One region of the Methylobacterium sp. BI1 genome, then DNA from elsewhere that is predicted to be linked to it. Evidence: predicted binding sites of a transcription regulator. Region 1 holds the regulator's gene; each other region holds the start of a gene.
The links. Region 1 encodes LexA, which represses DNA repair genes until DNA is damaged. Its sites were predicted from a motif close to TGTTCNNNNTGTGTTCNG; they were not measured.
Positions count from the first base shown of each region.

Region 2: the regulator LexA is predicted to act here: its motif matches at 5,896-5,913, upstream of AC1MGR_RS00345 (UvrD-helicase domain-containing protein).
Region 3: the regulator LexA is predicted to act here: its motif matches at 1,393-1,410, upstream of ssb (single-stranded DNA-binding protein).

Region 1 is NZ_CM155267.1:3,595,714-3,605,216, reverse strand. Features, by position in the region: partial or broken gene AC1MGR_RS17040 (ComEC/Rec2 family competence protein) at 1-1,213, shown strand, start outside; gene lexA (transcriptional repressor LexA) at 1,207-1,959, opposite strand; gene AC1MGR_RS17030 (DUF937 domain-containing protein) at 2,149-2,946, opposite strand; gene sfsA (DNA/RNA nuclease SfsA) at 3,089-3,796, shown strand; gene AC1MGR_RS17020 (FkbM family methyltransferase) at 3,828-4,658, opposite strand; gene AC1MGR_RS17015 (outer membrane beta-barrel protein) at 5,004-6,281, shown strand; gene AC1MGR_RS17010 (alpha/beta fold hydrolase) at 6,433-7,197, shown strand; gene AC1MGR_RS17005 (ABC transporter permease) at 7,215-7,976, opposite strand; gene AC1MGR_RS17000 (ABC transporter ATP-binding protein) at 7,973-8,899, opposite strand; gene AC1MGR_RS16995 (F0F1 ATP synthase subunit B family protein) at 9,028-9,503, opposite strand, start outside.
Region 2 is NZ_CM155267.1:72,669-82,171, forward strand. Features, by position in the region: gene AC1MGR_RS00325 (L,D-transpeptidase family protein) at 1-1,178, shown strand, start outside; gene AC1MGR_RS00330 (LysE family translocator) at 1,203-1,694, opposite strand; gene AC1MGR_RS00335 (hypothetical protein) at 2,009-2,266, opposite strand; gene AC1MGR_RS00340 (PhoH family protein) at 2,400-3,116, opposite strand; gene AC1MGR_RS00345 (UvrD-helicase domain-containing protein) at 3,519-5,885, opposite strand; gene AC1MGR_RS00350 (hypothetical protein) at 6,216-6,467, shown strand; gene AC1MGR_RS00355 (AsmA family protein) at 6,581-9,503, shown strand, end outside.
Region 3 is NZ_CM155267.1:2,340,485-2,349,987, reverse strand. Features, by position in the region: gene AC1MGR_RS10860 (DUF808 domain-containing protein) at 1-518, opposite strand, end outside; gene ssb (single-stranded DNA-binding protein) at 674-1,246, opposite strand; gene AC1MGR_RS10850 (NADP-dependent oxidoreductase) at 1,453-2,469, opposite strand; gene AC1MGR_RS10845 (DUF4174 domain-containing protein) at 2,674-3,072, shown strand; gene AC1MGR_RS10840 (hypothetical protein) at 3,146-3,631, opposite strand; gene AC1MGR_RS10835 (phosphodiester glycosidase family protein) at 4,065-4,760, shown strand; gene AC1MGR_RS10830 (hypothetical protein) at 4,769-5,065, opposite strand; gene AC1MGR_RS10825 (hypothetical protein) at 5,092-5,259, opposite strand; gene AC1MGR_RS10820 (hypothetical protein) at 5,495-5,854, opposite strand; gene AC1MGR_RS10815 (NADH:flavin oxidoreductase/NADH oxidase) at 5,937-7,055, opposite strand; gene AC1MGR_RS10810 (propionyl-CoA synthetase) at 7,167-9,107, opposite strand; gene AC1MGR_RS10805 (YdcH family protein) at 9,386-9,503, opposite strand, start outside.

The DNA of each region.
Region 1 (9,503 bases):
GGTGATGCTCGGCGCGATCCTGGTCGACCGCCCAGCGCTCAGCATGCGCAACCTGGCGATCGCCGCCCTGATCGCCCTGGCCCGGGAGCCGGACGGTCTCCTCGGCCCGAGTTTCCAGATGTCGTTCGGAGCGGTCGCGGGCCTGATCGCCTGCGCGCCGCTCATCACCGGACGCGCGCTGCGACGCGACGGTGCCGGCCCGCTGCCCCGGATCTTCGCCCTCGCGATCACGGCGGTCCTCGGCACGCTGGCGACGACCCTCGTGGCCCAGATCGCCACCGCGCCCTTCGCCACCTACCATTTTCAGACGGTGCAGCCGTTCGGGCTCATCGGAAATGCGCTCACCTTGCCGCTGGTCTCCCTCGCGGTGATGCCGTCGGCGGTTCTGGGCATCCTGGCCTATCCGTTCGCCCTGGATCAGCCGGTCTGGTGGGCGATGGGCCTCGCCGTGCGGGGAATGCTGACCATTTCCACCTGGATCGCGGGTTTCGGAAACGCCGTCGTGGTGGTCCCGGCCTTCGGCACCGGTGCCCTCGGCTGTCTCGCGGCCGCGCTGATCGTCCTGACCCTCCCGGCCTCGTCGCTGCGCTGGCTCGGCCTCATTCCGGCAGCAATCGGCATCGCCTGTGCGGCCCTTCCGGATCGCTACGACGTCTACATCGATCGTGAGGGGACGGGCGCGGCCGTTCGCGAACGCAACGGGCGCCTCGCCACCCTCGGACGGCCGCCCCCCTTCGTGCTCGCACAATGGCTCAAGGCCGACGGAGACGACCGACGAGTGCAGGACGTCCTCGGGTTCGAGGGCTCGCGCTGTAATCGCCTGGGTTGTACCCTGACGACGCCCGACGGCCGCGTGCTCGCCCTGACCACCGACAAGCGTGCGCTCGGTGAGGACTGCGCCAGGGCCGCGATCCTGATCACCCGGCAATCCGCACCGGCAGGCTGTGCCGCCTCGATCATCGTCGACCGGGATTTCTTAGGGTCGCACGGCGCGACGTCGATCCGATTCACCCGCGATGGGCCGTCTCTCGCCACGGCGAAGCATTCCGGCGAAATCGTACCCTGGCGCGCGACACCGTTGCGGAAGCCGATGGAACCGTCGGGTACGCCGGTTCCGCCCTCGACACCGTCGACGGTGGCAGAGACCCTTGAGCGGGCCGGCGATCCGTCGGATCCATCCGGCGACGAACCGGACGGGGAACCCCTTCAGTAGCGGCGTACGAGGCTGACGAGGCGCCCCTGAATCTGTACCCGATCCGGGCCGAGGACCCGGGTCTCATAAGCCGGGTTGGCCGCTTCCAGGGCGATGGACGATCCACGCCGACGGAGACGCTTCAGGGTCGCTTCTTCGTCGTCGATGAGAGCCACGATGATGTCGCCCGTATTGGCCGTGTCCTGCTTACGGATCACCACCAGATCACCGTCGAGGATCCCGGCATCGACCATGGAATCCCCGCGAACCTCCAGGGCGTAGTGCTCGCCACCGGCCAGGAAATCCGGAGACATCGTCACCGAATGGCTCTGCTCCTGAATGGCCGAGATGGGCGTACCGGCCGCGATCCGCCCCATGACCGGGATCGTCACGGCCCGGCCGCTCTCGTCGGTGGCCTGCGTGGTCGGCAGGCGGGACACCGAGGCGCCGGCCGGCAGACCCTTGCCCTTGCCGCCTTCGACGACGCTCGGCGTGAACCGACGAACCTCGGGAACCGGGGCTGCGCGGGGGGCGCCCGCATGACCGCCCAGGCTCTCCGGCATCCGGATGACCTCGATGGCCCGCGCCCTGTTGGGCAGCCGGCGCAGAAAGCCGCGTTCCTCCAGAGCCGTGATCAGGCGGTGGATACCCGACTTCGACTTCAGGTCGAGGGCGTCCTTCATCTCGTCGAACGACGGGGGAACGCCGCTCTCGCGCATCCGGAGCTGGATGAACTGGAGCAGGTCCAGCTGCTTACGCGTCAACATGCGGGACACTCTTCGTTAGCGCCACGGAGCGCGGCGGATGGCACCAGAAACAAACCACGAACACGTTAAACGTTCCGTAAGTGTTCTGCAAGGGTTCCTGCTGGGAGCCTCGAAGAGGAAGGGTGCGATAGCCGAAAATTGCTTCGCTCGGGCCTGCCCCTGCCGACATCGCCGGAAGCGGGGCCCGGCCTAGTGCTGTCCTGTCCGGCCTGCCTTCGGCTGGTCTCCGGAGTCATTCCCGCCCGTCCCGGTGGAGTCGCGGGGCTTCTGCCAGAAGGTGTCGAACAAGCGCTGCATCGCGCGGGCATTCTCCTGCTGCACCTCCAGGCCCGTCTGAAACATCTGCTGCATCATGTCGAACGGCGCCTCCGCGGCTGACCTGTCCGGTGCAGCGGGCTCGGGCCGGGGCGGGGCCGCGAGCCGTGCCGGCGCGGGACGCGACCGCGTCTCGGGTGCGGCGGCCGGGGCACTGGCGCCGGATTTCAGGAACGCCTGCATCATCTCCGACCAGGCAGTGGCCGGGAAGCCGAACGGGTTCGCCTCGGCACGGGGGGCCGGCGCGGCGGCAGGCGCCTGGTTGATCATGACGTGGACGATCCCCGCCACCACCATGCCGGCCATGACCGGCAGCATCTGCTTCAAGGCCGGCATCGCAACGCCGCTGACGGCGGCGGCCTGCTGCAGAACCGCCTGACTCAGATGCGGCGAGCCGAAGAGTTGCTGGACCAGCATGTCCATCTGCGGCGTCGCGCTCGTCGCCTTCGGTGCGCTGGGGCCGACGAGATTGAAGAGATGGGCAAAGCCGGTCGGATCCTGAGCGACGTTCCGCTGCAGCCCCATGGTCAGGGCCGGGAGCAGGGCTTCCATCGCGCGCAGGCTCTGTTCCGGCGACAGGCCGAACTGCCGTCCGAATCCCTGCGCGTTGGCGCCCGCCTGCGCCTGGAGGATGTCGAACAGATTGAACATGGCGGCCTCGCGGACGAACAACGGCTTTCCCGGTCATCGACCCGGGCGCGCCCTGCGAATTCTGTCGCATCCGGTCAGCACTGACCAGCCCGGGCGCCTCATGACCGCCCGATTCCCCGCCGACGGGAGCCCGCATCAACCTGTTTCTTGCCCCGGACCCGCGATGCGCTTCCCTTCGCCCCTGCTCGAGGCGCGCCTGGTGCGTCGCTACAAGCGTTTCCTCGCCGACCTGCAACTCGCCGATGGGTCCCTGATCACGGCCCACTGTCCCAATCCGGGGGCGATGCTGGGACTGGCGGTGCCGGGCGCGCGGGTCCTCCTGGCCGACGTCCGGAGCCCGACGCGCAAGCTCCCCTTCTCGTGGGAACTGGTGGAGGCCGACCTGCCCGGCGGCCGGCAGTGGGTCGGGATCAACACGATGCGGCCGAACGCCCTGGTGGCGGAGGCCTTCGCCGCTGGCGGGCTGCCGTCCCTGGCCGGCTACACCGCCCTGCGCCCCGAAGTCCGCTACGCCCGGGCCAGCCGGGTCGACTTCCTCGCCACCGGGGAGGGGATGCCGCCCTGCCATGTCGAGGTGAAGAACTGCCACCTGATGCGCAGCCCGGGTCTCGCGGAATTTCCGGATTGCGTCGCCGCCCGCAGCGCCCGCCACATGACGGACCTCGCGGCCGTCGTCGCGGCCGGGGGACGCGCCATGGTCATCATCGTGGTGCAGATGTGGGCAGACCGCTTCGACGCCGCCCGGGACCTCGATCCCGCCTTCGACCGCGCCCTTCAGATCGCTCGGGCAGCCGGCGTGGCCGTTTACGCCCATCGCTGCCGCATCGAGCCGGGTGGAATCACCGTGGCCGACGCCATCCCGGTGCTTTAGGGGCGCGTCCGAGAAAGGCGGCGCGAGCCCGTCAGTCCGCCCGCTCGAAGATCAGGTTGAGGCGGGTCCGGGCGATCCGGCGATAGCCGTTCTGCTCGAGCAGGGCCGGCAGGTCGATCTGCCATTGATCGGTGCCGTTCTCGACGATGAGCAGCCGCGGATGGAGGCTTGCGGGTGCGGCCCGCAGGAAGGGTTCGAGGATCAAATCCTCGGCGCCCTCGACGTCGAGCTTCATCGCGTCGATGCGCGCGATGCCCTCTCCGAGCGCGAGATCCAGCAGGGGGACGGCAGGCACACGGATCTGCGCGCCCTCGTTCGTCCCGACGATCTTCAAACTCGATTCGCCGCGGTTGCGCGGGTCCACGAAGAGGGTGAGTTCTCCGGCCTTGTCGGCAATCGCGCAAGCCACAGCCTTGACCGTCCCGAACGGATTCTGACCGATGTTGTAGGTGAGGCGGTCGAACACGTCGGGCTGCGGCTCGACGGCCAGGATCCGGGCCCGGGGCCCGGCGAAGGCCGCCACGAACAGTGCGTAAGCGCCGATGTTCGCACCGATATCCAGGAACGTGCAGCCGGGCTGAAGCTTTGCCCGAAGGAGTTCGCGCTCCTCCGGGTCGAAGAACTGCGGCGTGAAGAGCACCTTCTTCTCGCAGTTGTTGTTGTAGGGGTAGAGCCGCATGCGCGCGCCGTAGCGCTCCACGTCCAAGGGCGCGCCGCGCAAGAGCCCGATCGCCACCCGACGCAGGAACAGGGCGAGGCGTCGCCCTGCCCAGCTCGCATACGAGATCCGTCCCGTCTGCTGAGCGATGCGCGCGACGAGGCCGGTGGGAGCGTAGGTGCCGTAGGGCTGCGTGTCTTTCATCGTGCGTGCTGATGCCAGCGCACGGGCGCGGCGGCAAGCGAAGGCGTCAAGAGATGGCGGCAGGGCGCTGGAAATCCGGCACTGAGTTGCGCGCCGCAGCGGGTTCAAGCGAAGGGAGGCGGTCGCAATCGAGACCGAGCCTGCGAAACGCCTGGGAAGCTGCCGGAAATCCTCGAGGCCGGATGTGGTGGTCAGACCTGTTCCATTGTGGCAACACCACGACTGAAACCAGTTTCGAGCAGCCTAAATTGCCTGAAAAATAGGCGTCTGCACAAAGGATAGCTTTGCCGTAACAGGGAACCTTTGAGAACGTCACGCCAACGCAAATTCTCCTGCAGAGTTCCCATGGCCATGCACCGCTCGCTCCTTGCCCTTTCCGCCGTCCTGCTGTCCTCGGTCTGCGCCTTCGCAGCCGACATGCCGGCGAAGGTGCTGGCGGTTCCCGCCCCGCCCGCGCCCTGCAAGGCCGAGATCACCTTCCCGGCCTATGGCGGCGTCATCAAGCAGAACCCGAACCCATCCTGCCTGACCCTCGGCGCCTTCGGCGACATCTATGTCGGCGGTGCGGTGAGCGGATACTTCTACACGCAGACGAACCAGCTTTCGGCCGCCTTCTCGCCCCCGGGCATTCCGCTCGACCGTGGTGCGCGCGCCGACTTCTCGAACCTCATGGGCTTCATCCAGAAGGCCGACGGTCCGTTCCAGTTCTATGCTGCCTTCGGCGCCTACACGATCCCGGGCCTCGGCGCACCGATCTTCAGCGCCTTCGATCAGACCGACCTGCTCTTCTCCCCGGTTCCGATCGTGTTCGGCAAGTACGTGATCAACGACAACTGGTCGGTCCAGGGCGGCCGCATGCCGACCCTGATCGGCTCGGAACTTCCCTTCACCTTCCAGAACCTGAACATCTCGCGCGGCCTCCTGTTCAACCAGGAGAACGTGATCAACCAGGGCGTTCAGGTGAACTACTCGGACGGTCCGTGGGCCGCCTCGTTCGCCGCGACCGACGGCTTCTACTCGGGTGAGATCAACTGGATCACGGGTGCGATCACCTACAAGATCGATGCCGCCAACACGGTCGGCATCAACGGCGGCACGCACTTCTCCAGCTACACCAACTTCGACGGCCTCACCTCGCGCGGCCTGCGCTACCAGTTCGCCACGCCCCAGACGCTGCAGAACAGTAGCATCATCAGCGCCAACTACACCTACGCCGATGGTCCCTGGATCGTGACGCCGTACGTCCAGTACACGAACGTCGAGAGCAATACCGTTCTCGGCCTCGCCGGTGCCGAGACCGTCGGCGGCGCGCTGCTCGCCAGCTACGCCTTCACCGACAACTTCGCCCTGGCCGGCCGCGTCGAGTACATCACCCAGAGCGGAACCCGCGGCAACTTCGCCGGTCAGTCGAGCGTCCTCTACGGTCCCGGCAGCTCGGCGTTCTCCTTCACGGTGACGCCGACCTTCACCTTCGACCGCTACTTCATCCGCGGCGAGTTCTCGACCGTTCAGCTCTACAACATCAGCACCATCGTCCCGGGTCTCGCCGGCACCGGCTTCGGCCGCACCGGCCTGAAGACCTCGCAGGAGCGCTACATGATCGAGACCGGCATCACCTTCTGATCCGATCCGACGGTCCGGTTCGACGAAACGCGGCGGCAGGGAAACCTGCCGCCGCTTTCATTTGCGGCCTCGCGTCACCGAAGGGCTTCCGTCCGCGCGCGCAGCGGTCCAAGGAGGCGGGACCATGCCCCGCCCGATAAGGCCCGAGCTTATGCAGCGCTTCGATTCCGACGGTATCACCCTCGCCTATATCGACGTCCCGGCCGTCGGCGGGTCGGGTGATCCCGTCCTGCTGATCCACGGCTTCGCGTCGAACCATGCGGTGAACTGGGTCAACACGCTGTGGGTCCGGACCCTGACCCAGGCGGGCTATCGCACAATCGCCTTCGACAACCGGGGGCACGGCGAGAGCCAGAAGCTCTACGACCCCGAGGCCTACGGCGCGGATCTGATGGCCCAGGATGCCCGCCGCCTGCTCGACCATCTCGCGATCCCCAGCGCCGATATCATGGGCTACTCGATGGGCGCACGCATCGCCGCGTTCCTCGCCCTCGATGCGCCGGAGCGCGTCCGTTCGCTGCTGCTCGGCGGCCTCGGCCTGCACCTCGTGGAGGGCAAAGGCCTGCCGGACGGGATCGCGGAGGCCCTGGAGGCGGAGCCCGGTGCCCCGGCCCCGAATCCGACGGCCGCCGCGTTCCGCACCTTCGCCGAGCAGACGAAGAGCGACCTGAGGGCCTTGGCCGCCTGCATGCGCGGATCGCGCCAGGCCCTGTCACGGGCCGAAGTCGCCGAGATCCGGGCACCGGCCCTGGTGACGACCGGCACCCTCGACACCGTCTCGGGCTCCGGTCCGGCGCTGGCGGCCCTGTTCCCGAACGGCACGGCCCTCGAACTGCCAAACCGCGACCACAGCACGGCCGTGGGCGACCGTGGCCACCGGACGGGTGTCCTCGATTTCCTGGCCAAGCGCCCCTGAATGGGCGACGCCGCGCCTCAGCTCTTCAGGCGGTAGCCGGTCCGGAAGATCCAGGTCACGCCGGCCAAGCACAGGATCAGGAAGACCAATGCCATCGTGAGGCTGATGCCGACACCGACATCCGAGGTGCCGAAGAAGGCCCAGCGGAAGCCGCTGATCAGGTAGACCACCGGGTTGGCGAGGCTCACGGCGCGCCAGAACGGCGGCAGCATCTCGATGGCGTAGAAGCTGCCGCCGAGGAAGGTCAGCGGCGTCACGATGAGGAGCGGCACAAGCTGCAGCTTCTCGAAGCCGTCGGCCCAGAGGCCGATCAGGAAGCCGAACAGGCTGAAGGTGACCGCCGTCAGGAGCAGGAACAGCGCCATCACGAAGGGATGCTCGATCCGCAGGGGTACGAACAGGGCGGCGGTAGCCAGGATGATGAGCCCGATGAGGATCGACTTCGACGCCGCCGCGCCGACATAGCCGAGTACGATCTCGAGGGGCGACACCGGAGCCGACAGGATCTCGTAGATCGTGCCGGCGAAGCGCGGGAAGTAGATGCCGAACGAGGCGTTGGCGATGCTCTGGGTCAGGAGCGAGAGCATCATCAGCCCGGGCACGATGAAGGCACCGTAGGCGACCCCGTCCACGGACGCGACCCGCGATCCGATGGCCGCCCCGAAGACCACGAAGTAGAGGGAGGTGGCGATGACCGGCGCCACGATGCTCTGCAGCGCCGTGCGCCAGAAGCGCGCCATCTCGAAACCGTAGATGGCGCGGACCGCGTACCAGTTCATGCGCGTTCCTTCACGAGGTCGACGAAGATCTCCTCCAGAGAGGACTGGCTGGTCTGGAGGTCGCGGAAGCGGATGCCGGCGGCGGCGAGGTCGGCCAGCAGCGCCGTGATGCCGGTGCGCTCGCCCTTGGTGTCGTAGGTGTAGACCAGATCCTGCCCGTCCGGCTTCAGCGTGAGATCGTGCCGCGCCAGGGCCGGGGGCAGGGCGGCGAGCGGCTCCTGCAGGTTCAGCGTCATCTGCTTCTTGCCGAGCTTGCGCATCAGCTCGGCCTTCTCCTCGACCAGAATGATCTCGCCCTTGCGGATCACGCCGATGCGGTCGGCCATCTCCTCGGCCTCGTCGATGTAGTGCGTGGTCAGGATGATGGTGACGCCGGTGTCGCGCAGCGAGCGTACGAGCCGCCACATGTCGCGGCGCAGTTCCACGTCGACGCCGGCGGTGGGTTCGTCGAGGAAGAGGATCCGCGGCTCGTGGCTGAGGGCCTTGGCGATGAGGACTCGCCGCTTCATCCCGCCCGACAGGGTCATGATCCGCGCGTCGCGCTTCTCCCACAGGGAGAGGTCGCGCAGGATACGCTCGATATGCGCCGGATCCGGCTTCAGGCCGTAGAGCCCGCGGCTGAAGCTCGTCGTCGCCCACACCGTCTCGAAGGCGTCGGTGGTGAGTTCCTGCGGTACGAGGCCGATCAGCCGACGGGCCCGGCGGTAGTCCCGGGCGATGTCGTGCCCGCCCGCGAGGATGCGGCCGGCGCTCGCCGTGACGATGCCGCAGACGATGCTGATCAGCGTGGTCTTGCCGGCTCCGTTCGGCCCGAGCAGCGCGAAGATCTCGCCCTCGGCGATATCGAGGTTGATTCCGTCGAGGGCCTTGAGGCCCGAGGCGTAGACCTTGGACAGGTTCTGGATCGAGATGATCGGCTGCATCGGGACTCCGCTGCGGCATGGTGCCGGCGCGATCGGGGCGGCCTTCTAGCACGCCGCCGACGTGGGACGGCCCCAAAAACGAGAAAGCCGCCTCGCGGCGGCTTTCCGTGGTGTCGCAGAGGGAAAAATCAGGCCCGCAGACGGGTCCGGACCTCGCCGAGGCTCTGGCGAACGAGACCTTCGGCCGTCTCACCCTGCATGCGCTCGCGCAGGATGACTTCCGAGACCTTCACGGCTGCGTCGGCGGCGGCGGCCCGGACCTGGGCGGTCGCCTGGACCTCGGCCTGTGCGATCTTGGTCTCGGCCGACTTGGTGCGGCGAGCGATAAAGTCGTTCAGGCGGGCGTGACCCTCGTCGGCGATCCGCTGGGCCTCCTCACGGGCGGACGCCACGATGGCCTCGGCCTCGCGCTCGGCGTCGGCGCGGCGCTTCTTGTAGTCGGCGAGGACGCCGGCAGCCTCCTCACGGAGGCGGCGGGCCTCGTCGAGCTCGTGGCGGACGCGCTTGGCGCGGCCATCCAGTCCCTTGGTGACCTGGTTGAATCCCCCGACCTTCCAGACCACGGCCATGAACAGGACGAAGGCGACTGCGACCCAGAATTCGG
Region 2 (9,503 bases), 1.6 Mb from region 1:
CGCCCGAGGGCTTCTACACCGTGACGCCGGGTCAGATGAACCCGAACTCGTCCTACTACCTCTCGTTCGACACCGGCTATCCGAACGCCTACGACCGGGCGAACGGGCGCACCGGCAACTACATCATGGTGCACGGGACCTGCTCGTCGTCGGGCTGCTTTGCCATGACCGACGAATCGATGGGGGAGATCTACGCCCTGGCGCGCGATTCCTTCGCAGGCGGCCAGCGCGCGTTCCAGTTTCAGTCGTATCCGTTCCGGATGACGGCGGCCAACGTCGCCAAGTTCCGCAACGACCCGAACGCGCCGTTCTGGAAGAACCTCAAGGAGGGCTCCGACTACTTCGAGGCCCTGCGCGAGGAGCCGCGGGTCGGCCTGTGCGGTACGAAGTACGTCTTCGGCGGCGCCGACGCGGCGGCCGGCTCCTGCACGCCGCGGGTCGAGCCCCAGGTGGCGGAGAAGCGCGAGCGCGACAATCGCGAGATCGCCGACCTGATCGCCAAGGGTACGCCGGCGACCCGCCTCGTCTACGACGACGGCAGCCAGAACCCGGTCTTCCGCGGCCCGCAGACGCCCGCCAACACCCTGACCTTCGCGAGCCTCGGCAAGACGGCCCCGGAGCCCGAACTGCCGTTCGACCCGAAGGACTACGCCCAGCACAAGCTCGGGGACGTCAGCCGTCCCGAGAGCCTGGCCGCCGGCGAGCGCGAGATCGAGGTCGACGCCAAGGGTCGTCCGGTGATGATGGCGGCGGCCGCCCCGATCCCCACCAAGGCCGCTGCCGCGAACCTCGCCCGGAAGGGCGCCGCTCCGGCGACCAAGCCCGAGCCCGTGGTGGCCGAGCCGGCCAAGCCCGCCCGCGTGATGGTGGCCGACGCCGAAGGGGACCCGGCCGCCTACAAGAAGCTTCTGGGTAACCTGTTCAGCAATGGCGCCCCCGCGACCCCGGCCACCGACGCCGCCACCGTCCCGGCCGTGGCTGCGGCCGAGCCGGAGCCCGTCACGGCCAAGGCCGCGCCCAAGCACGTCCCCGCGAAGGCGGTTCACGCCGCGCTCGCCCCGGCCAAGGGCGGCAAGGCGGACGAGGACAAGGCTGCGAAGCCGCCGGCCCACAAGACCGCGTCGGCGGCCTCGCCGGCCTCACCGAAGACCACCGGCTCCACCACGCCGAAGAACTGAAGCGGGGGGTCAGGCGGCTCCGGCTCAGCGCGTGCCGAGGAGCATGGCGCCGAAGCCGAGGAAGATTCCGCCGGTGATCCGGTCGAAGGCCCGCCGAAGCGCCGGACGGGTCAGGGAGGCGGCGAGCCGGCGGCCGCCGAGGGCGTAGACGCCGTACCAGAACAGCTCCGCCGCCGCGAAGGTGACGACCAGGATCTCGAATTGCGGGGCCTGCGGCCGGGCCGGCTCGACGAATTGCGGCAGGAAGGCGCTGGCGAACAGCAGGAGCTTGGGGTTGCTGAGGCCGATGAGCAGCCCGTCGCGATAGAGGCGTCCCAACCCGACCGGCGCAGGGTTCCCCGCAGGACCGGGGACGTCCAGCGCCCCGTCCCGCCCGCGCCAGGCCTGGACGCCGAGCACGACGAGATAGGCGACACCGGCATAGCGCAGGCCATCGAACAGGACCGGAAGGCCAGGAGGACGGCGCTCAGGCCGGCGGCGGAGGCCACCAGCACCAGGATGACAGCGCTGAGGCACCCGGCCATGGCGGCGAGGCTGCGGCGCCAACCGACGCGGACGCTACGCGCTAGGATGTGGAGCATGTTCGGCCCCGGCGTGCCGGACAGGAGGAAGACGGCGCTGAAGAACAGCCACCAGGTCTGGAAGGTCACGGCCGGGCTCCCGATCGAACGCGCACGTCCTGGCGCGATTCCGGCAAGCTCCTAGCAGACGGCGCCCGGGCCAGCGCCCGGCCGGGACGCGGGGCAGCCCGGCGCTCCAAGAACCCGGCGCGCAAAGAAAAAGGGCCCCGCGAGGGACCCTTCTCCAGACCGGTCAGATCGGGCGACCGATCACATCCGGCGCATCATCCGGCGCTCCATGCGACGGTGCATCATCCGGCGCTCCATGTGACGGCGCATCATGCGGCGCTCCATGCGACGGTGCATCATGCGGCGCTCCATCCGGCGCTCCATGCGCATCTGAACGGTGGACACGGTCTCGGGGGCGGTGACGCCCATCGGTGCGCCGGGCGCGGCCGAGGCGGAGGTGGCGAGGCTGGCACCGCCGAGCGAGGCGAGCACGGCGAAGGCAAGGGTCAGTTTCCTCACGTGAAGACTCCCATTCTCATTTGTCCGAGCGCGGCACCCGGTTCGTTCTCTCGCACCGGCGGCCGAGAAATTTTTGTCGCGCACCGGAGTGAGCGGCAGGCCCCGTTCCGGCCCGCCGCTGACAACACCTGAGTCAGAGATTCGTTTCCTCGAAAGCCCGCACCCACTCGGCACAAATTCCGGAGCGGACGATATCGTCGAGGGTAAATTCCACCACCGGGATCGGCATCATCCGGCTCTTGACCAGGTGGATCACCGTGCGCAGGCCAGACGTCTCGCGTAAATCCGTCTGGGACACGTCGCCGTTGATGATCACCTGGCAATCGTCGCCGATGCGGGTCAGGAACATCTTGATCTCGGCGGTGGTGGTGTTCTGGGCCTCGTCGAGGATCACGAGGCAGTTCTTGAAGGTGCGTCCGCGCATGACCTCGAAGGGCACCACCTCGATGTCGCCGGTCTTCACCGCGATCTCGAAGGCGGCCTCACCCATGCGTTCCTTCATGGTCTCCGTGAGGGGCGCGACCCAGGGGGCGATCTTCTCTTCCAGCGTTCCCGGGAAGAAGCCGAGGGAGCGTCCGGAGGGCACGTTCGGCCGGGTGATGATCACCTTGGCGATGCGGCGCTGGCGAAGCTGGTCGGCGGCGCGGGTGCCCGCGATGAAGGTCTTGCCGGTGCCGGCGGGGCCGAGGACGATCACCTGCTTGTGAAGGGCGAGGGCGTCAAGATACTGCGCCTGCCGGTCGGTGAGGGGTTGGATCGGACTGAGATTGCGTTCTTCGTCGAAGCGGGTCTTGTGCAGCCGGACCGGACGGTCCTCAACGAGTTCAAGTCGTGCGCGGCGTCTCTTCATCGATCAACACTCCAACCGGACTTGCCAACCTGGATTTAATCTGAGCCTGACTTGCTGAACTTGCTTCGCATCACTTTAAACTGATCCCGTTCCGGCGATCCTTCCTATCTCGCCCGCTTCACAGCCAATCCGGAGACCGCCCTCGAGTTCCGGGCGGACCCATCAAGCCTGTGGATTCCCGATACGGCCCCGATGACCGCAGGACTTTGCGTTGCACGCACCATGCCGCGCCGGGCGCGACAGGGGCGTGACAACCACTATTCTTGAGAATGATGTAAAAAGTCTGCGCCGATGCTGCGCTGCGGGAGAATATTCGCCACGGCGGCCGATTGCCCCGGGCTGTGTCGTAGAAGACGCAGTCCGCATCCGCGCGACGCCCTCCCCAGCTCCGGCGCCCCGCGATCAGGCCGCCTGGATGAAGCTGTCGAGGACCATCTTCCGACCGGCCTTGTCGAAATCAACGGTCAGCTTGTTGCCGTCCACACCCGCGACGGTGCCGGGGCCGAACTTGGTGTGGAACACCCGCATGTCGACGCTGAAGGCGGAGGGGGCTCCCGTCGACTTGGCGATGAGCTCGCCCTCGATCTGGCGCGGGCCGCCCCGGCCGGCCGGCGCACGGTTGCCCACCCCGTAGCCGTTGGCGTTGCCCGACTGCGCCGTATTGGCCTGGGCCCGCTGCCAGCCGGGCGTGCCGTAGGACGAGCCGAAGGGCGCCGGATTGCGGTCGAAGCGCGACGCCCCGGCCGAGAAATGGGCGGGCGCGTCGATCACGTCGACGCTGTCCTCGGGCAACTCGTCGATGAAGCGGCTCGGCACCGTGGAGGACCACAGGCCGTGGATGCGCCGGTTGACGGCGAAGGACAGCTTGGCGCGCTTGCGGGCGCGGGTCAGGCCCACATGGGCGAGGCGGCGCTCCTCCTCCAGTCCGGCCCGGCCGCTCTCGTCGAGCGCCCGCTGGTTCGGAAACAGGCCGTCCTCCCAGCCCGGCAGGAAGACGGTGTCGAATTCCAGGCCCTTGGCGGCGTGGAGGGTCATCAGCGAGACCCTGTCGGCGCCCTCCTGCTCGCTGGCCTCCATGACCAGCGAGACGTGCTCGAGGAAAGCGGCCAGATCCGGGAACTCCTCCATGGAGCGGACGAACTCCTTGAGGTTCTCCAGGCGCCCGGCGGCGTCGGCCGACTTCTCCTTCTGCCACATCTCGGTGTAGCCGGATTCCTCCAGGATGGTCTGGGCCACCTCGGAATGCGGCTGGGTTCCCACCAGCCGGGACCACCGCGCGAAGCTCTCGACCAGGGCGCGCACGCCGGACCGGGCACGGGGCTTCAGCTCGTCGGTCTCGACGACGAGGCGGGCCGCCTGGAGCAGCGGCACCCGCTCGGCGCGGGCGTAGGCGTGCAGCGCCTGCAGGGTGGCGTCGCCGAGGCCGCGCTTGGGTGTGTTGAAGATGCGCTCGAAGGCGAGGTCGTCGGAGGGGTTGGCGGTGACGCGCAGGTAGGCGAGCGCGTCGCGGATCTCGGCCCGCTCGTAGAAGCGCGGGCCGCCGATGACCCGGTAGGGCAGGCCGAGCTGGACGAAGCGGTCCTCGATCTCGCGCATCTGGGCCGAGATGCGCACCAGCACGGCGATCTCGGAGAGGGGATGCTGCTTGGCCTGGAGGCTCTCGATGGCTTCCGCCACCTGGCGCGCCTCCTCCTCCGAATCCCAGGCGCCCGACACCGTCACCTTCTCGCCGGCGACGTCCTCGGTGCGCAGGGTCTTGCCGAGGCGGCCCTCGTTCTTGGCGATGAGGCCGGAGGCGGCGTTGAGGATATGGCCGGTGGAGCGGTAGTTGCGCTCGAGGCGAACCACCACGGCACCGGGGAAGTCGTGCTCGAAGCGCAGGATGTTGTCGACCTCGGCGCCGCGCCAGCCGTAGATCGACTGGTCGTCGTCGCCCACGCAGGCCACGTTGCGGTGGCCCTGCGCCAGCAGGCGCAGCCAGAGGTACTGGGCGACGTTGGTGTCCTGGTACTCGTCCACGAGGATGTAGCGGAAGCGCTGCTGGTAATTCTCCAGCACGTCCGGGTTCTCGCGCCAGAGCTTGAGGCAGAGCAGCAGCAGGTCGCCGAAATCGGCGGCGTTGAGGGTCAGGAGCCGGGCCTGGTAGGCGGCATAGAGCGCGCCGCCCTTGCCGAAGGCGAAGGCCTGGGCCTCGCCGGGCGGCACCTGCTCGGGCAGCAGGCCGCGGTTCTTCCAGCCGTCGATGGCCGAAGACAGGGCCCGGGCCGGCCAGCGCTTCTCGTCGATGTTCTGGTCCACGATGACCTGCTTCATCAGGCGAAGCTGGTCGTCCATGCCCAGGATCGTGAAGTCGGAGCGCAGGCCCACCAGCTCCGCGTGGCGGCGCAGGATCTTGGTGCCGATGGCGTGGAAGGTGCCGAGCCAGGGCATGCCCTCGCCGGCCGGCCCGATGAGCCCGCCGATGCGGTGCTTCATCTCTCGCGCGGCCTTGTTGGTGAAGGTCACCGAGAGGATGTCGAAGGGCCGTGCCTTGGCCGTCGCGATCAGGTGCGCAATTCGCGTCGTCAGCACCCGGGTCTTGCCGGTGCCGGCCCCGGCCAGCACGAGCACCGGCCCGTCCGTCGCCTCGACGGCGCGGCGCTGCTCGGCGTTCAGCCCTTCGAGGTAGGGGCTGCCCTGCGGCCGCAGGGAGGCCATGGCACGGGCGGCGATGGAGGTCGGGGCGGCGTCGGAGGCGGTGGGGCCGGCCGCGTCGGAGTGCTGGGTCATGCCGCATCCCTGGACCAAAACGCGAACGGCGTCGAGGGTCGCGCGCGCTGCCGGAGAGGCTCGGTCTCCTGCCGAATGTTCTCCGGGGGCTCATTTCGGGCGCATCGCGTAGCCCGGAGGGCCTTGGATCGACAAGGTCCGCCAGGCGGAGGCTTCGATGGAGAAGAACCGAAGCAAAGATTGAAGCCGGCAACCCAGCGTCGCTGCAGACGATCGATGCGGCCGTCTCACACAGCGTCGCAGGACCTTCGGAGACGGGAACCCGCCTTCCCACCAGCGAGTCGTCTCACCAGATCACGACGTCACGATGCATCTAACAAGGACGCCGCCATGCGTAGCTCCTCCGCCCTTCTCGCCGGCCTCGCGCTCCTCGCCGCCGGTCCGGCCCTCGCCCAGGTCTCGTCGCGGGGCGTAGATAGCCTGAATGCCACCAACGAGCGCCTGTCCAACCGCAGCGAACTCCGAGGCATCGAGCAGCGCCAGCAATTCGACACCAACCAGACGCGCATGCAGATCCAGCGCAGCGACCTGTTCCGGCCGAGCGCGCCCCCTGCCCCGATCGTCGTCCCGGGCCGCCGCTGAGCCCCGGCTCGCTCCGGACGCAGAGCGGGGGCCCTGGCGCGCCCAGGCCTTCCCTGTGCTATGCCCGCCGGCGAAGCGGGGCCCGACCCGGATAACGAGGCGGAACAGAGACGGTGCGTGACATCCTGACCGCGCTGGCGGGCGCCGTCATCCTGCTCCTCGTCGCGGCCCTGGCCGTCCCGCCCTTCGTGGCCTGGGAAGGCTATCGCGGCACGATCGACCGGACGATCGCACGCTCCCTCGGGGTCGCGGCCCAGACCGAGGGCCGCATCGGTGTCCGGCTCCTGCCCTCGCCGCGCCTCAAGCTCGATCGCCTGCGTCTGGGGGCCGGGGCCGGCGCCACGCCAAGATCCGCGCCCGATCAGCCCCAACTCGACCTGCAGTGGATCAAGGCCGAGATCGCCCTGGCACCCCTGCTGAAGGGCGAGCTCCGCTTCACCGAGACGCGGGTCGGCCGGGCGGAGGTGAAGCTCCCCGTCACCGACGGCGAGGCGATCCTGCTGCCCACGCGGGGGCTGTCGGCGGCCCTGCGACGCGACCTCGCCATCGAGGACCTGTCGATCCGGCAGTTCGTGCTGACGACCCAGGTGCCCGCGACGGGCCGGACCGAGCAGTTCTATGCCGAGGCCCTGCAGGTCTCGGCGCCGGCCCTCGCCGGACCCTGGCGGGCCGAAGGCACGAGCCGGGGCGTCCCCTTCCGGGTCTCCACCGGCGAACTCGGACCCGACGGCGTCAGCGTGAAGATCGCGGGCGGCGGCGACACGCAGCCCCGCTTCGAGGCGGATGCCCGCATCGGCCTCAGCCCCGCCGGCACGGGAGCGGGCGGACGGCGCCTGGCCTCGGCGGTGGCCGAAGGCAGCGCCCGGATCGTCGTCGGACCACCGGTCCAGGCGGCGGGCGCCTACCTGCCCTTCTCCCTGGCCGGCCAGTTCAAGGGGCGCGGCCTGACGGCCCGCTTCACCGACGTCGCCCTGGAGATCGATCCCGGCGGGCAGGCCCTGCGCCTGGGCGGCACGGGCCAGCTCGACCTGAAGCAATGGCGCGGTGCCCTGGCGCTCTCCGCCCGTCGCCTCGACCTCGACGCCTTCCTGACCTCGGCGGCGGGGCAGGCGCTGATCGCCCGCGGCCTCCCCAAGACCGGCGGCCGCAACGGCCTGGGGCTGCCGATCATGGTCGATCTCGACCTCGCGGTGGAGAGCCTCGCCCTCGGCCTCGACGAATGGACGGGCTTGGCCGCCAGCGGCACCCTCGACCGCACCGGCGGCGTGGTGCTGCGCCGCCTCGACGTCACCGCGCCGGGCGCCGCGGCCCTGGGCGCCAGCGGTGAGATCGACACCGAGGCCGGCCTGCGCTTCACCGGCCACCTGTCCCTCGACACGCCGGCCTCCGACGGGTTCGGCCGCTACCTGCGGCGCCTCGGGCTCGAAGGGCCGGCCGTGGCGGTGATGGACGGTCGCCCGGTGCAGGTGAACACCGACCTCGCGGTGGCGGCCGGGACGGTCTCCCTGCGCAACCTGCGCCTCGGGCTGGGCGAGGCCCGCATCACCGGCAATGCCCGCTACACGGCGGCCGAGGGAACCGAGCGCGGGCGCTTCGACGCGCAACTCGCCGCGCAGGGCCTCGACATCGCCGCCCTGCCGGTGCTGGGCGGCACCCTCGCCGACCTGCGGGGCCACGATGTCGGGATCACGCTCCAGGCCCGGGACGTGCGCTACGGGCCTGCCGGCGCCGCCTCGGGCAACGGTACCATCGCGGCGAGCATCCAGTCGGATGGCCCGAGCCTCGTGGTCGACAGCCTCGACATCACCGACCTCGCCGGCGCCAATGCCAAGCTCTCGGGCCGGATCAGCCCGGACGGCACGGGCCGGATCGCCGGACAGGTCTCGGCGGCGGTGGCCGCCCCCCTGTTCGCGCTCCTCGACCGGGTCTGGGTGGCGGAGGCCCGCCGGGTCCCGGCCTTCCTGCGGAACGGGGCCCTCGACCTCGCGGTCAATCTCGAGCGGGATACGGGCGCGGCCGACACCTTGCGGGTCGGCGCCAAGGGCACCGCCGCGGGCGGGACCCTCGAGCTCGACCTCCTGAGCCGGGCCGGCCGCATCGATACCCTCGACCTCACCCTCGCGACGGCGAACGCAGGCCCCTGGTTCGGGCGCACCGACGTTCCGGCCCTGCGCCGGCCCGGCCGCCTGCGCATCGCCGGCGCCCCCGCTCCATCCGACGGCACCACGTCGCCCGGAGGGCTCGCCCTGCGCCTGAGCGGGACGGTCGCCGACATCACCGTCGCGACGGTGCAGCCGATCCTCCTCGACACCGACGAGACCCTGCCGCGCGCCGGCGAGCTTCAGCTCGCCCTGCCCGATCTCGCACCGCTCCTCACCCTGGCGGGCAGCGCCGCGCCGATCCCCGGTCCCCTGCCGGCCGATCTCGGCCTGCGCCTGTCGCGCGCCGGACCGGACCTGCGCCTGGGCGTCGTCGGCCGGATCGCCGGCCAGCCCGTCTCGGCCGATCTCACACGCACGCCCGAGGGTGCGATCGGCGGCAGCGCGTCCCTGACCCGCCTCGCCCTGCCGGTGCTGGCCAGCGCCACGATCCTGCCGACCGAGGCCCCGCGCGGACCCGGCCAGAGCCCCGCGAGCGCGCGGTTCGCGCCGGTTCCGACCGGCCGGCCGCCGGTCTCCCTCGGCCTCCGGGTCGACAACCTCGAACTCGGGCGCGGACTCACGGCCACTGGGGCGACCCTCGGTGTCACCCTCGACGGCGAGACCCTGACCCTGCGTGACCTCGACGCGACCCTCGCCGGTGGACGCATCGCGGGACGCGCGACCTCGACACGTCAGGGTGGCGCCGCCGCGCTCTCCGGCGAGGGCCAGATCACCGATGCGGCCATCCCGGAACTGGTCGGCCCGGGGCCGGTGGGCGGACGCGTCACCGCCCAGCTCCGCTTCGGCAGTTCGGGCGAGAGCCTGACCGGATTGATGAACAATCTCGGCGGCAGCGGCACCCTCACGCTCGCCGGCCTCAGCCTGCCGGGGGCCG
Region 3 (9,503 bases), 1.3 Mb from region 1:
ATCCAGATGGAACCCTCGGGCAGGGCCGCGAGGGTGATGGCCATGATCTCGGCCGAGAGGATGAAATCGGTCTTGATCGCGCTGGAGACCTTCCGGTCCTCCAGGGCCCGGGCGTCGCCGGCCACCTCGTCGCGCTTCGCCTCGTGGGCGTGGGCCTGGTGCGGGAACAGGGCCTCGTAGACCTTCTCGGTGCCCTCGTAGGCGAGATAGGCCCCACCGAGCATCAGCAGGGGCGTGATCACCCAGGGTGCGAAGGCGCCGAGCGCCAGGGCGGCGGGCAGGAGGAACAGCAGCTTGTTGCGCAGGGAGCCCAGCGCGATGCGGCCGACGATGGGCAATTCGCGCTCGGCCGCGAAGCCCACCACGTAGCGCGGCGTTACCGCGGCATCGTCGATGACGACGCCCGCGGCCTTCACCCCGGCGCGACCCGCCTGGGCGGCAACATCGTCGAGGGAGGCCGCCGCCACCTTGGCGAGACCCGCGACGTCATCGAGAAGCGCGATCAGTCCGATGCTCACGGGAACCCCTGCCTGCCGGGCCGCAGCCCCCGCGCGGGATGGCGCGGCGAGCTTGGCCTTTACAGGAGACGAACGAGGCGGCGATTTGATCCCGGGCTCGCGTCGATGACCGTCGGGCGCTGGCGTCCCGCGCGGTCAACGACGCTGCGATCGTCCTAGAACGGAATGTCGTCGTCGAGGTCGAAGTTCGGCTTGGAACCGCCGCCGCCGCCACCACCGCCCGAGGAAGGCCGGCGCTCGCCGCCGCCCGAGGAGCGACCGCCGCCGCCGTAATCCCCGCCGCGGTCGCCCCCGCGCGCACCGCCACCGCCGAAATCGCCGCCACGGCTGATCTGGCCGCCGCTCTCCTCGTCCATGCCCATCTCACCGCCGCCGCTGCGGCCGTCGAGAAGGGTCAACTCACCTCTGAAGCGCTGGAGCACCACCTCGGTGGTGTACTTCTCGGCGCCGGACTGGTCCGCCCATTTGCGGGTCTGGAGCTGTCCCTCGATGTAGACCTTCGAGCCCTTGCGCAGGTACTGCTCCGCCACGCGGGCGAGGTTCTCGTTGTAGATCACCACCGAGTGCCACTCGGTCTTCTCCTTGCGCTCGCCCGACATCTTGTCCTTCCAGGACTCCGATGTGGCGATGCGCAGGTTGACCACGGGATCACCGGAGGCGAGGCGCCGTGTCTCGGGGTCGCGCCCGAGATTGCCCACCAGGATCACCTTGTTCACGCTGCCGGCCATGCCGCTCTCTCCTACCGATCGATCTCACTGCGCGCTGCGGCCCCGAACGACCGGGTCGCCGCCCTGTCATGGGCCTCTCGGGCCCCGGCGGCAATCGCGGTCGGCGGGCTGTCCCCGTGACTCTCAGGGAATCGGGGGGACCTGTATGTTCTATCTTTGTTCTGTTCAGGGGGCAAGGCGCCTCGGAAGCGCGCCCTGCCCTTCGCTCAGCGGATGCGGACGATGAGCTTGCCGAAATTCCGACCCTGCAGCAGGCCCGCGAAGGCCTCCGGCGCGTTCTCCAGCCCGTCGACGATGTCCTCGCGATGGACCACGAGGCCGTCGCGCAGCCAGCCCCCGACCTCCTCCAGGAACGCCGTTTCCTGCGCGGCGAAGTCCCAGACGATGAAGCCCTGGAGGTGCAGGCGCTTCGACAGGATCGCGCGCATCAGCACCGGCACCCGGTCGGGGCCGGGCGGCAGCTCGGTGGCGTTGTAGCCGGAGACGAGGCCGCAGACCGGGATGCGGGCGAAGTTGTTCAGAAGCGGCAGCACCGCGTCGAACACAGCGCCGCCGACATTCTCGAAATAGACGTCGATGCCGTCGGGGCAGGCGGCGGCCAGCGCGTCGGGGAAGGTCTCGGCGCGGTGGTCGATGGCCGCGTCGAAGCCGAGGGTGTCGCGCAGGAAGGCGCATTTCTCGGGGCCGCCCGCGATGCCCACCGCCCGCGCGCCCCTGCGCTTGACGATCTGCCCGACGAGGGAGCCCACCGGCCCGGTGGCCGCGGCCACCACCACGGTTTCGCCGGCCTTGGGCTGGCCGATGTTGAGGAGCCCCGTATAGGCCGTCATGCCGGGCATGCCGAGGATGCCCAGGGCGGTGGTGACGGGTGCGGCGTCCGGATCGAGGCGACGCAGGCCGCGGCCGTCGGAGACGGCGAAGTCCTGCCAGCCGCCGAACCCCACCACCGTCTCGCCGACGCGGTAATCGGGATGCTGGGACTCGACCACCTCCGCCACGGTGGCGCCCACCATGGTGTCGCCGATCGCCACCGGCTCGGCATAGGATTTCGCCGCGCTCATGCGTCCGCGCATGTAGGGGTCGAGGGAGAGATAGCGGTTGGCGAGCAGCACCTCGCCCGCCTTCACCGCCGGCATCCGCGCCTCCTCGAGCCGGAAATGCGAGGCGTTCGGCTCACCGTGCGGACGGGCGGCGAGGACGATGCGGCGGTTCACGTGGGTCATGCGACGGCTCCGAGGTTTTCGCGAAGGGGTATCGCGAAGGGGTTCGGCAAATGCGACGGGCGCGCCGCGGACGCGCCCGGTCGGAAGGTCTCCCGACAGATGGGACGGCCGCGGCCGATGACAATTCCGCGCGGGTCGGGCGACGGCCCCGCGGAGCCCTCCGCGCGTTGTCCGGGCGAGGCGACCGGCACGGGAAGGATCAGGATGGCACGCGGATGGCGGATGATCGGGGCGATGCTGCTCGGCGTCACGGCGGCCCAGGCGGCGGAGAACCCGCTGGCGCGGGAGCGCTGGACGTCGCGGGTGCTGGTGATCTCCGCGCCCGAGCCTGGCGATCCGCGGGTCGCGGTCCAGCGCGCCGAACTGGAGAAAGCCCGGGCTGGCGTAAAGGAGCGCGATCTCGTGGTCCGCGAGGCCTTCGGCGACTCGCGCGGGGCCCGGAACCTGCGCGCGGCCCTCGGGCTGCCCGCGGACGGCTTTCGCGTGGTGCTGGTGGGCAAGGACGGCGAGGCCAAGCGCACCGAGACGGCGCCGATCTCCGCGGCTGCGCTGTTCGAGACCATCGACGCGATGCCGATGCGCCGGGAGGAGCGGCGCCGCTGAGGCCCGGACGGACACCGACGAAAAAAGGGGCCGCCCGCGGCGGCCCCTCGGAGAACCGGATCGGGCGATCCGATCAGTAGCAGCGCTCGACCAGCACCCGGCGGTAGCCGTAGGGTGTCCAGCGCACGCGCGGAACCGTGTAGCAGCCGCCGCCGTAGCCGTAATCGTAGGCGCCGTAGCCCACCGGGGCGTAGCCATAGCCGTAACCCGGGCCGTAGGCCCCGTAGAGGCCGCCCGCCGCCAGGCCGAGGCCGACGCCGAGACCCAGGCCGCCGAGGCCGTAGCCGTAGCCGCGTCCATAGCCGCGGCCGTAATACCCACCGCGATAGCCGCCGAAGCCGCCGCGATAGCCGAAGCCGGCGTGGCGGAACCCGCCGCCGCCGAAGCCGCCGCGGTACCCACCGAAGCCGCCCCGGAACCCGCCGCCGCCGAAGCCGCCGCCGTGGAAGCCGCCACCATGGAAACCGCCGCCGCCGAAACCGCCGCGCGCTTCCGCGGTCGCGGGAATCATCGCGAGCGCGCCGATCATGGCCACCGAGGCCAGAACAACTCGTTTCATCACATCGTCTCCGAAAGAAGCCGAAACGTCCCCTTGGACGCTCAAACGCGGTGGCACCCGGAAGGGTTCATGCGCGTTTTGCCTCTCCCGTCATCGTGAAGCACACCACGTGCCGGTCGATGGCCGTAAGTCCGGGACGACCGCGGGAAGTCCGGCCCGGCGCAGGTGGCCACCCTTGAAATCGCCCGGGGTTTCGGGCGAGGAAGCGGGGCCGGCCGCCACGATCCTCCGGCGGGCGCGGCCGAGGGCGATGCGGGTGACCATGGTGCAGGATGTCGTGCGGGCTCGCGTTCGGGTGAGCCGTTTCCCGGTCCCCGCCCTCTCGCGCGCCGCTCTCCTGCGCGCCGTCCTCTCGCGCGCCGTCCTCCTGCGCGCCGTCCTCTTGGGCGCTGCCCTCTCGAGCGCCGCCTGCCTCGTCCCCGTCCGTTCGGCGATGGCCGCGCCGGCGGCCGCCCCTGCTCCGGCGCCCTGCCGGGCCGTCCAGGCGGAGGGCGAGGCCTACACGGTCTGCACCGTCGACCTGCGCCGCGAGCGGGTGCGGCTGTTCTGGCTCGGCGCCGACGGCCTGCCCTATTCCTCGCTCTCGACCCTTGCCGAGAAGCAGGGGGCCGCCCTGCGCTTCGCCATGAATGCCGGCATGTACGACAAGGGCCAGGCCCCGGTCGGGCTCTACATCGAGGACGGGCGCGAGTTGAAGGGCGTCTCCACCGCCAACGGGCCGGGCAATTTCCATCTGAAGCCGAACGGCATCTTCTGGGTGAAGGGCGAGCGCGCGGGCGTGATGGAGACGGGCCGCTACCTGCGCAGCGCCCCCAAGCCGGACTTCGCCACGCAGTCGGGGCCGATGCTCGTCGTCGACGGGCATATCCACCCCAAGATCTCCGCGGACGGCCCGAGCCAGAAAATCCGCAACGGGGTCGGCGTCCGGGACGACGGCCGCACGGCCGTGTTCGCGATCTCGGAGCGCCCGGTGAGCTTCGGCGCCTTCGCGCGGCTGTTCAAGGACACCCTCGGCTGCCGCAACGCGCTGTTCCTCGACGGCAGCGTGTCGAGCCTCTACGCCCCGTCGATGAACCGCTCGGATCTCAGCCGCCCCCTCGGCCCGATGGTCGGGGCGGTGGCGCGCTGAGGGCCCGCTCAGGCATCGTCCTCGCGGCCGAAGACCTCGCCCTCCTCCGCCAGCCGCGCATCGGCCTCGTCGCTCCGGAGGATCTGCAGGGCACGATACTGCTGGAGCAGGCCGCGCAAGCGGATGTTGGCCTCGGTGCAGTCGGCGGGTTCCGGGCTGTCCGCCCCGCAGCCCGCGATGGTCTCGGCCGTCTGCCGGTCCACGGCGGCCCGGTCGGCCGCATTCAGGCCTTCGAGGTCGCCGAGGCCGAGTTCCAGCGCGATCAGCTCGGCGATCTCGCGCCGCTTCTCCTCGATCTCGGACATCGGCCCTCCGGCTCCGTTCGCCCCGTCTACAGAACGGTCAGCGCCGCCAGGTCGATCCAGGCTTCCTGCTCGTCGCCGTCGACGTCGCCGTCGACGAACCAGCGGCAGAGCGCCCGGTCCCCCTCCACGGCGACCACCGTCATGGTCGCCTCGTTGTCCTCCGATGCGACGTAGTCGCCGACCTTGATCGCCACGGAATGCCCCTTCGCCTCGCTGCTGGTTGATCGTGCGCCCGCTCCGCGCGCGGGTCTGCTCTCAGGCGCGCTTGGCGCGCATCCCCTGTCTCACGCGCGCTTGGCGCGCATCCCCTGTCTCACGCGCGCTTGGCGCGCATCCCCTGTCTCACGCGCGCTTGGCGCGCATCCCCTGTCTCACGCGCGCTTGGCGCGCATCCCCTGTCTCACGCGCGCTTGGCGCGCATCCCCTGTCTCACGCGCGCTTGGCGCGCTTGCCGAAGGCCACGGACAGGCGGGCGCGCACACCCTCCGGGATCTCCGTGCGGGACTCGATGCGGACGGACGGCATCTCGGACCCGATGGTGCTGGCGGGGTCGAAGGCGAACTGCAGGTGGCGCAGGCCGAGTTCGAGCCGGGTGACGCCGTCCGACTGGGTCAGGTCCTCGCCGAAGACCTCGATCAGCGGCCCGTCCGGGTCGCCCTTCTCGATCTGGATGATGAAGTAGCCGGCCGGCTCCTCCTCGTCGTCGGCCCCCGAGATCAGGGTGATGCCGTTCTCGATATCGAGGCGGACCCGCTCCACCGCGAAGGTTGTGACGTCGTCGTCGTCCATGGTGCCTGTCTCTCGCGAAACGCCCGCCGCGGCGGCGTGGTGTTGGAAAGCGGTGGGGGCCCGGGTGTTCCGGCGGGCCCACTCAGCGCTGTCCGTGCGTGGTGTCGGTGAAGAGGTCCTTGAACTGCCGCGGCTGCGAACGCCAGTACTGCCGGGGCGCGCGCACCTGTGCGCCGAGCTCGGCGGCCGCGTGCCAGGGCCAGCGCGGATCGTAGAGCAGCGCCCGCGCCAGGGAGACCGCATCGGCCTGGCCCTGGGCCAGGATCGATTCCGCGTGGGCCGCCTCGGTGATGAGCCCGACCGCGATGGTGGTGAGGCCGGTCTCGGCCTTGATCCGCTCGGCGAACGGAACCTGGTAGCCGGCCGAGAGTGGGATCTTCTGCTGCGTGGAGAGGCCCCCGGTGGAGACGTGGATCGCGGCCGCGCCCCGGCGCTTCAGGGCGTGGGCGAGCTCCACCGTCTCCTCCAGGGTCCAGCCGTCCTCGACCCAGTCGGTGGCCGAGACCCGCATCCAGACGGGCTTTCCCGCCGGCACGGCCTCGCGCACCGCCTCGAAGCATTCGAGCGGGAACCGCATCCGGTTCGCGAGGCTGCCGCCATACTGGTCGGTGCGCTGGTTGGAGAGCGGCGACAGGAACTGGTGCAGCAGGTAGCCGTGCGCGCCGTGCAGCTCGAAGCCGTCGATGCCCAGGCGCAGGGCCCGGCGCGCGGTGGCGACGAAGCCGTCGCGGATGCGCTTCAGCCCCTCCGAGTCGAGGGCATGGGGCGCCACCTCCCCGTCTCCGTGCGCCAGGGGCGAGGGCGCTTCCGTGCGCCAGCCGTCCGGTGCCTCGGGGTCGATCTGGGCCCCGCCGTCCCAGGGGGCGCGGCTCGACGCCTTGCGGCCCGCATGGTTGATCTGGATCGCGATCGGTACCGGCGCGTAGCCGCGCACCGCGTCGAGGACCCGGCCCAGCGCCCGCTCGGTCTCGTCGGAATAGAGCCCGAGATCGGTGGGCGAGATCCGCGCCTCCGGCGAGATCGCCGTCGCCTCCAGGGTGAGGAGCCCCGCCCCCGACATCGCCATCTGCCCGAGATGCATGAGGTGCCAGTCGCCGGCCTGGCCCGCATGGGCCGAGTACTGGCACATCGGCGCGACGATGATCCGGTTCTCGAGGGTGAGATCGTCGAGGCGCAGGGGCTCGAACAGGCGGGCGGTCATGCGGGGCTCCGGCTAGGCTGCATCCCCGCATAGGTGGCGCGCCGGCGCCCGCTTGGCTACCCGTTGCCGACTCCCCTGCCTTCGGGTCCCCGCCCTCGGCTCCCGCCGCCCTCAGACCGCACCGATCCCGCGGTCCCTGAGGCTGGCGCCGATCTCGTCGAGGACGCCGGCATCGTCGATGGTCGGCGGGGTGGTCCAGGGCTCGCCGTCGGCGATGCGCTTCATGGTCCCGCGCAGGATCTTGCCCGAGCGGGTCTTCGGCAGGCGCTGGACGGTGAGCGCCAGCTTGAAGGCCGCCACGGGGCCGATCTGCTCGCGGACCAGGGCCACGAGCTCGCCCTCGATCGCCTGGGTCGGGCGATCCACCCCCGATTTCAGCACGACGAAGCCGCAGGGCTGCTCGCCCTTCAGGGCGTCGCGGATGCCGATCACCGCGCATTCGGCGACGTCCGGATGGCTCGCCAGCACCGCCTCCATGCCGCCGGTGGAGAGCCGGTGCCCCGCGACGTTGATGATGTCGTCGGTGCGGCCGAGCACCGTGACGTAGCCGTCGGCATCGACGATGCCGGCATCCGACGTGTCGTACCAGCCCGGATACGTGGCGAGGTAGCTCGACCGGAAGCGCTCCTCCGAGCCCCAGAGAGTCGGCAGGCAGCCCGGCGGCAGGGGCAGCTTCAACGCGATGGTGCCCATCGTGCCCGCGGGCACCGGCCTGCCCGCCTCGTCCAGCACCGCGAGGGCGTAGCCCGGCATCGGCACGCAGGCGCTGCCGTGCTTGACCGGCAGCTGGCCGAGGCCGACGGGATTGCCCGCGATGGCCCAGCCGGTTTCGGTCTGCCACCAATGGTCGATCACGGGGCGGCCGAGGGCCCGCTCGGCCCAGGCCACCGAATCCGGGTCGGCCCGCTCGCCGGCCAGGAACAGGGACCGGAAGCCCGAGAGGTCGTAGGCGCCGACCCGCTCGGCCCGCGGGTCCTCCTTCTTGATCGCCCGCAGGGCCGTCGGCGCCGTGAACAGGCAGGCGGCCCCGTACTCGGAGACCACCCGCCAGAGGGCGCCGGCATCGGGCGTGCCCACCGGCTTGCCCTCGTAGAGCACGGTGGTGCAGCCGTGCAGGAGCGGGGCGTAGACGATGTAGGAATGGCCCACCACCCAGCCGATGTCGGAGGCGCAGAAATAGGTCTCGCCCGGCGCCACGTCGTAGAGGTTGGGCATCGACCAGGTCAGCGCCACGCAGTAGCCGCCGGTGTCCCGCACCACGCCCTTGGGCTTCCCCGTCGTGCCGGAGGTGTAGAGGATGTAGAGCGGGTCGGTAGCCGCGACGTCCACGCACTCCGCCCGCCGGCCCTCGGCCCCCGCCCGCGCCACCGTGTCGGCCCAGTCGTGGTCGCGCCCCGGCACGAGCTCGGCCGCCGCCTGCGGGCGCTGCAGGATCAGGCAGGCCGCCGGCTTGTGCGCCGAGGCCGCGAGGGCGGCGTCGAGGAGCGGCTTGTAGGCCACGACCCGGCTCGGCTCGATGCCGCAGGAGGCGGCCAGCACCACCTTGGGCGCGGCATCCTCGATGCGGATCGCGAGCTCGTTGGCGGCGAAGCCACCGAACACCACCGAATGGACCGCCCCGAGGCGGGCGCAGGCGAGCATGCCGAACAGGGCCTCGGGCACCATCGGCATGTAGATCACGACGCGGTCGCCCCGGCCGACCCCGAGGTCGCGCAGCACCCCGGCGAGCACCGCCACCGCGTCTTGCAGCGCCGCGTAGGTGATCCGCCGCTTGGTGCCGGTGACGGGCGAATCGTACAGGATCGCGGCCTGGTCGCCGCGGCCGCCCGCGACGTGTCGGTCCACGGCGTTGTGGCAGGCGTTCAGGGTGGCGTCGGGGAACCAGCGGCCATAGGCGCCGGCCGATCCGTCGAAGGCGCGGACGGGCGGGCTCGCCCAGTCGATCGCCCGGGCCGCCTCGAGCCAGAACGCCTCCGGATCGCGGAGGGACGCCGCATGGGTCTCGGCGTAGCGGCCGGGCAGCGCAGTGGGGGCGTGGGGCGTGGCGTCCATGGCGTTTCCTTGGCGGAACCGGTCGTGCTGCCGGTTTCTCCGCACTCTACCGGAATTTACGCCGTCGGGCTGCTGCGCCATCCTGCCGAACGGACCGATAATAGGTCCCGGAAATGAAAACCGCCGCCCTGGGGACCGGCGGCGCGAAGATCCTGGAAACGAAAACCGCCGCCCTGGGGACCAGCGGCGCGAAGATCCTGGAAACGAAAACCGCCGCCCTGGGGACCAGCGGCGGCGGCGAACATTCTAGAGACGATGCGACGGGGCCGGAGCGGCCGCTAATGCAGCTGGTCGGATTCGCTTCGCAGGCGGTTCATCTCGTCCTTGAGGTGGAGCTTGCGTCTCTTGAGTTCTGCGATTCGCAGATCGTTCGCCGAGGGTCGGAGGGTGGCGTCG